DNA from 2 places in the Arthrobacter sp. SE2 genome. Region 2 is predicted to be linked to the other one. Evidence: riboswitches for the same ligand, from Rfam matches in the RefSeq annotation. Region 2 holds a riboswitch; the other holds the start of a gene.

Region 1 (3,408 bases), on a different contig from region 2:
CTGCGGACAGCACTTCCGACGTCGTGGTTTCGTCAACGGAGACGCCTACGGTGTCGGCGTCAATGATCCGCAGGTTGATGCCCCTGGCCTCGGCGGCCGCGATGACCTTCCCGGCCTTGCCGGGGACGCGGACGGTGACGGTGTCGAAGAAGGAATCGGAGACGAGTTCGCGGCCGGCGACTTTGAGCGCGGTGGCGAGCGTGCGGGCGTGGTTGTGGGCGGTCTCGGCGATCGCCTTCAGGCCATCGGGTCCGTGGTAGACGGCATACATCGAGGAAACGATCGCCAACAGTGCCTGCGCGGTGCAGATGTTGGACGTCGCCTTCTCGCGGCGGATGTGCTGCTCGCGGGTCTGGAGGGCGAGGCGGTAGGCGGGCACGCCGGCATTGTCCTTGGAAACGCCGACGATGCGGCCCGGGAGTGTACGCTCCATGCCTTCGCGCACAGCCATGTACGCGGCGTGCGGGCCGCCGAAGAACAGCGGAACGCCGAAGCGCTGGGTGGAGCCGACAGCGATGTCGGCACCCTGCTCGCCCGGAGGCGTGATCAGGGTGAGGGCGAGGAGGTCCGCGGCGACGGTGACGAGGGCACCGCGTTCCTTGGCGGCGGCAATCACGGCGGAGTGGTCGAACACCCGGCCCGAAACGCCCGGCTGCTGCAGCACGATGCCGTTGATCTCGCCGTCGGGCAGGCCCTGGGACAGGTCCGCGATCTCCACCTCGAAGCCCAGCGCCTCGGCGCGGCCCTTCACGATGGCGATGGTCTGCGGGAGGCAGTCGGCGTCGAGGACGGTCTTGCCGTCGTGGGCCGTCTTGTTCTTGTTGGCCCGGCGCATCATGAGGACTGCTTCGGCGACGGCGGTGGCTTCGTCCAGGAGGGAGGCGTTGGCGATGGGCAGCCCCACGAGGTCCTGGACCATGGTCTGGAAATTCAGCAGGGCTTCGAGGCGGCCTTGGGAGATTTCCGGCTGGTAGGGCGTGTAGGCCGTGTACCAGGCCGGGGATTCGAGGATGTTGCGGCGGATCACCGGCGGAGTGACGGTGTCGTAATAGCCCTGGCCGATCATCTGCACAGCCGTCTTGTTCTTGGCCGCCAGCTTGCGAAGTTCAGCCAGGACTTCGACCTCGCTGAGGGCGTCGGTGCCGTGCTTGGACAGCCTGAGTGCGACGTCCTGGCGGATGGAATCGGGGACAGCGACATCCACCAGGCCGTCAACGGAGTCGTAGCCGACAGCTTTGAGCATGATGTCAACATCGGTTTGCCGTCGCGCGCCGATGTGTCGGTCTGCAAAAGCGGTGGGGGTTGATTGAACAGTCAAAAGGAACTCCAAGGTAGGGCCGACCACAATGGCACGGCTTCGGTTTGGGTTCCTCCCCGCTCTGTATCGGACCTGAGAGATTCCGCAGAACGCATTGTCACGTTGTGTTCCGCTTGCACCGTCGGTGAGCCGGACCGAAGCCTGGCTGCTTTCCAGAGTTGCCTCGCCGCGGCGGTACGGGGGCCTGAGAGATTCCTGGGGAGGATTTGCTCCTACGGCGCCTGCCCGGTTGATGACTGGGAGGACTCTCCCGCCACGGTTCGAAAGGCATATTCAGATTTGGGGTGATTCGGCTCACACCATACACACAACGTCAGAGTCGGGGCAACATCTGGTTCGAAAACGGCGCTCAGCGGGCACCGAGGTGACGAAGCAAAGGCCGAATTGACATTTCTTAGTGAGCTATCCCACACTGAATCGGTGGCCGCCCGGAAGAGGCCAATCCTCCACATCCGCGATTCTCTTCACCCAACTGAATACTGCTTATGATCTGCGGCGGGAGAGTCCTGCCGGTACATTCAGCGGGCGCCGTAGGAGCAAATCCTCCCCAGGAAACTCTCAGGCCCATGTACCGCCGCGGCAAGGCAACTCTGGAAAGCAGCCTGGGAACCCCGGGCTCACCGACGGTGCAAAGCGGAACCATGCGAAAGCACGGGGCCGCGGAATCTCTCAGGTCCAAGACAGAGCGGGGAGGAACCCCGAATCATCGTGGCACGCTAATGCCACTTGAACGATGGAGTTCCTCATGACGATTCATCATCCGCCCGCCAAAGCCGTCGAAACACCACATCTTGACCGCCAGCTCAGCAACCGGCACATCCAGCTGATTGCTATCGGCGGGGCGATCGGCACTGGCCTGTTCATGGGTTCGGGCAAGACCATTTCCGCGGCCGGCCCGTCGGTCATCTTCGTGTACATGATCATCGGCTTCATGCTGTTCTTCGTCATGCGGGCGATGGGCGAGCTGTTGTTGTCCAACTTGCACTACAAGTCCTTCAGCGATTTTGCCGCGGACCTGCTGGGACCTTGGGCAGGTTTCTTCACCGGCTGGACCTACTGGTTCTGCTGGGTGATCACCGGCATAGCGGACGTCATCGCCATCGCCGGCTATTCGAAGGAACTCTGGCCGAGCCTCCCGCTGTGGATTCCGGGCCTGGCCACCATCGCGATCCTGCTGCTACTGAACCTGACCACGGTGAAGGCCTTCGGCGAGACAGAATTCTGGTTCGCTCTCATCAAGATCATCGCGATTGCGGCACTGATCGTTGTGGGCCTGTTCATGATTTTCAGCGGTTTCCAGTCCGACGCCGGACCGGCAAGCTTCAGCAACCTGTGGAGCCACGGCGGCTTCTTCCCACACGAATTCATGGGCTTCGTGGCTGGCTTCCAGATTGCCGTCTTCGCTTTCGTGGGCATTGAGCTCGTGGGCACCACCGCGGCAGAGGCCAAGGACCCGGAGAAGAACCTGCCCAGAGCGATCAACTCCATCCCAGTGCGCGTGCTCCTCTTCTACGTGGGCGCCCTCATCATCCTGATGTCCGTCACGCCCTGGACCCAGTTCGCCGCCGGCCACAGCCCTTTCATCGCCATGTTCTCCCTGGCTGGACTGGGTGCCGCTGCCACCGTGGTGAACCTGGTGGTGCTCAGCTCGGCCATGTCCTCGGCCAACTCCGGCATCTACTCCACCTCGCGCATGGTGTACGGCCTGGCCCAGGAGGGCGACGCCCCGGCCCTGTTCAGTGGCCTATCCGGGCGCAAGGTTCCCCGCAACGCCCTGTTCCTCTCCTGCGTGCTGCTGCTCTCCGGCGTCGTCCTGATGTACGCGGGACAGGACGTCGGCAAGGCCTTTGACATGGTCACCACCGTGTCCGCCGTCTGCTTCGTCTTCGTCTGGTCCATCATCCTGGCCAGCTACATCGCATTCCGTCGTCGTCGCCCGCAGCTGCACATCGCGTCCACGTTCAAGATGCCCGGCGGCATCCCGATGGTCTGGGTGGTCTTCGCGTTCTTCGGCTTTGTCCTGTGGACCTTGACCACACAGCCCGACACACTGGTGGCTCTCTTGGCCACTCCGGTCTGGTTCATCATGC
Region 2 (3,408 bases):
CTCCCAGATGTCCGTTTATAAACGTTTCCGGTGTCAATGGTGCAACGCTGGCCGCTTGTACCGGCGATCGGCGACACGGTGGCGGGAGCAGCGACTTCCTTCAAGGTTTGGTTCTGCGGTGTCTCTTTGGTGAACGTTCCCAAGCTCTCCCCGAGTGTGGCTACCTCGGCCCAGGTCAGGTCGCCAGGTTTCGGTGCCGCGACCTTTGGGTCATATGCCGGAGCATCGGCCGGGGCATCTGGCGCCTTCGGCGACTGTTCAAGGGCAGTTGACGGCCCTGCCGCGAACAACGAGGCCAGCAACAGGGCTGACGTGGCAAGTACGGATATTTTGTTCATGGCTCCCTTTGCTATTTGCTATGCGTAAAACGGTCCGATAAGACAACCGGGCGTTATAAAAAGGTCAAGGCGCTCAAGTTTTCAGGTACCCTGTCAGCATGGCTGCGGTGTGGATCGTCCAACACGATGAAGAGGAACCATTTAATGCCGTGCTTGGCGTCTTCGCATCTCAAGACGAGGCGGAAGAGTTCGCCGAGGAAATCAAGCATGAGTACGCCAGAGGTGTCATTTACTCCCGCTATGAGATCGGATACCGCTACAACAGGGGACCTGGACACGCGAGTTTCGGCCCCGGCGACCAGTGACTGGCGGCAACTGCACCGGTCATTCTTAAGGTTCTTGACTTTGGATTCACGCTGTCCTCCTGCCAGTGTTATCGGGGGGACGCCCGTTGAAGCAAATGCTCAACGATTAAATTATGCAGAAAAGGCAAATTAAGCAAAACCTTTTATTAAACAGGTCGGAGGACTTTATCGCGGAATTCTAGAATCGGTACTCGGTTATTTCGACCTCTAGATTTTTCCCGATACTCAATCCCCAATCCAAACACTACTCAATTTGTTGTTTTCGAGCACTCAATTTTGCATATCGACTGGCTCAAGCAAGAGCAAAACCCTTGACACTGCGTGATGGAAGTACGCTAACGGTGCCTCGCCGAACCCAGCGCGAAACACTGAACGCCATCCAGCCAAGTCCGGGGAGCCCCGGCTGGAAAAGGCCGCATCTTTGCGCACCGCACAGGCACCGGATATCATGTGAGACGTGTCACCGAAAGGCGGCATGTGCTTATGATCTGCGGCGGGAGAGCCCTGCCGGTACGTTTCAGCAGGCGCCGTAGGAGCAAATCCTCCCCAGGAATCTCTCAGGCCCATGTACCGCCGCGGCAAGGCAACTCTGGAAAGCAGCCCGGGCAACCGGGCTCACCGACGGTGCAAGCGTCCAGCCGCGAGGCGGGACGCGGAAACTCTCAGGTCCAATACAGAGCGGGGAGGAACCGAATCATCGTGGTGCGTCCGCGCCACCTGAATTATGGAGTTCCTCATGACCCTGGCACCTGAAGGCCGTAAGCTGCTGCGCGTTGAACAGCGCAATAAAGCCGTCCCGGTCGAACGCAAGCCCGAGTGGATCAAAGCCAAGGTCCAGATGGGCCCTGAATTCGTGGGCCTGAAGAACCTCGTGAAAAAAGAAGGCCTGCACACCGTGTGCGAGGAAGCCGGCTGCCCGAACATCTTCGAGTGCTGGGAAGACAAGGAAGCGACCTTCCTGATCGGCGGCTCCGAATGCACCCGCCGCTGCGACTTCTGCCAGATCGACACCGGCAAACCCTCCCCCGTGGACATGTTCGAACCCACCAAGGTCGCCCGCTCCGTCCAGGCCATGGCCCTGCGCTACGCCACCGTCACCGGCGTCGCCCGCGATGACCTGGAAGACGAAGGCGTCTGGCTCTACGCCGAAACCGTCCGCAAGATCCACGAACTGAACCCCGGCACCGGCGTCGAACTGCTCATCCCCGATTTCTCCGGCAAACCCGAACACATCAGTGCGATCTGCGACTCCGCCCCCGAGGTCTTCGCGCACAACGTCGAAACCGTGCCCCGGATCTTCAAACGCATCCGCCCCGCGTTCCGCTACGACCGCTCCCTGGACGTCATCACCCAGGGCCGGGCCGCCGGCATGGTGACCAAATCCAACCTGATCCTGGGCATGGGCGAAACCCGGGAAGAGATCTCCGAAGCCCTGGCCGACCTGCACGCCGCGGGCTGTGACCTGATCACCATCACCCAGTACCTGCGCCCCTCCGAACGGCACCTGCCCGTGGACCGCTGGGTCAAACCCCAGGAATTCGTCGACCTCGCCACCGAAGCCGAGGAAATCGGCTTCCTCGGCGTCATGTCCGGCCCCCTGGTCCGCTCCTCCTACCGCGCCGGACGCCTCTGGGCCACCGCGATGCGCAAAAAAGGCCGCGAAATCCCCGCCCACCTGGCCCACATCGCCGAAGGCATCCAGGACTCCGGCACCACCCGCCAGGAAGCACGCACCCTCCTCGCACACCACGCGACGGCCTGATCCGCAAGGAGCCAGCATGTTCCCCACCCGGATTGAAATCATTCCCTCGGACGGAATCGTTGAGAAAGTCCAGGCCGCTGTGCCGCTTTCCACTACGCTCACCGTTACCTGCCTGCCCCATCACGGCATCGCGCGGACCATAGAGGCTTCCGTCGAGCTCAGTCTTCTCGGCTACAACGTGATTCCGCACCTCTCGGCACGCGGGCTGGAGCACCGGGCGCAGCTTTCCGGCATCCTCCGGGATTGCGAGGCCGCCGGGATCACGGAGGTCTTCGCCATCGGCGGAGACGGAGCGCAAGGTGCCGGCCCCTATCGATCAAGCCTTCCCCTCTTGGCGGACATCGCCGAGTACTCCGCCGGTAGCATCACCGCGGGCATCGCCGGTTACCCCGAGGGGCATCCTTCCGTGAGCGGGCTGGACTTGCTGGATGCCCTGTTGGCGAAACAACGCCTGGCCACGCACGTTGTCACGCAAATGTGCTTCTCCGCCCCGAAGGTCCTCGATTACGCAGCACTCCTGCGCCGCGAAGGGCTCGAACTGCCGCTGTGGGCCGGTGTTGCCGGAGCCGTTCCGCGGACAAAACTGCTGGCGTTGGCGACCCAGATCGGCGTCGGGACGTCCCTGAAGTTCCTCAGCAATAAAGGAACCCTTGCCCGCAAGCTCCTAGGCGTGGACAAGTACTCACCAGAAGGCCTGGTTTCCGAACTCATGGCGCACCCGGATGGTGTCGCGGGAATTCACCTCTACAGTTTCAACCGCTTGGACATGCCCACCTGGGAGCGAAGCGATCTGCCCGATTCTGAGGCCAGCGAGCCAGCGTCCGCCTGACCGCTCACCGCTGACCACCTAGGTTCCGGGAACCCCTAGCTCCCCGGGACCGAAATCACCGCGACCATCTTCTGGTTGTCATCGCGCAGTTCCACACCCGAAATCCCGGCGAGCTGGACCGGCGTCGCGCCCGTGACCTTGATGTGGCCGCTGGAGGTCGCGGTCCAACCGCAA

The links. Region 2 has a riboswitch for glycine ahead of lipA (lipoyl synthase). Riboswitches for the same ligand answer to the same signal wherever they lie in the genome.
Region 1: another riboswitch for glycine. It lies ahead of AC4CS3_RS09895 (amino acid permease); the one in region 2 lies ahead of lipA (lipoyl synthase).

The regions. Positions count from the first base shown of each region.
Region 1 covers NZ_JBZAYA010000006.1:2,960-6,367, forward strand. The annotation lists gene gcvP (aminomethyl-transferring glycine dehydrogenase) at 1-1,318, opposite strand, end outside; glycine riboswitch at 1,481-1,581, opposite strand; glycine riboswitch at 1,805-1,902, shown strand; glycine riboswitch at 1,904-2,012, shown strand; gene AC4CS3_RS09895 (amino acid permease) at 2,064-3,408, shown strand, end outside.
Region 2 covers NZ_JBZAYA010000015.1:2,704-6,111, forward strand. The annotation lists gene AC4CS3_RS18145 (DUF7336 domain-containing protein) at 437-643, shown strand; glycine riboswitch at 1,128-1,226, shown strand; glycine riboswitch at 1,228-1,330, shown strand; gene lipA (lipoyl synthase) at 1,380-2,405, shown strand; gene AC4CS3_RS18155 (methylenetetrahydrofolate reductase) at 2,422-3,234, shown strand; gene AC4CS3_RS18160 (anti-sigma factor family protein) at 3,270-3,408, opposite strand, start outside.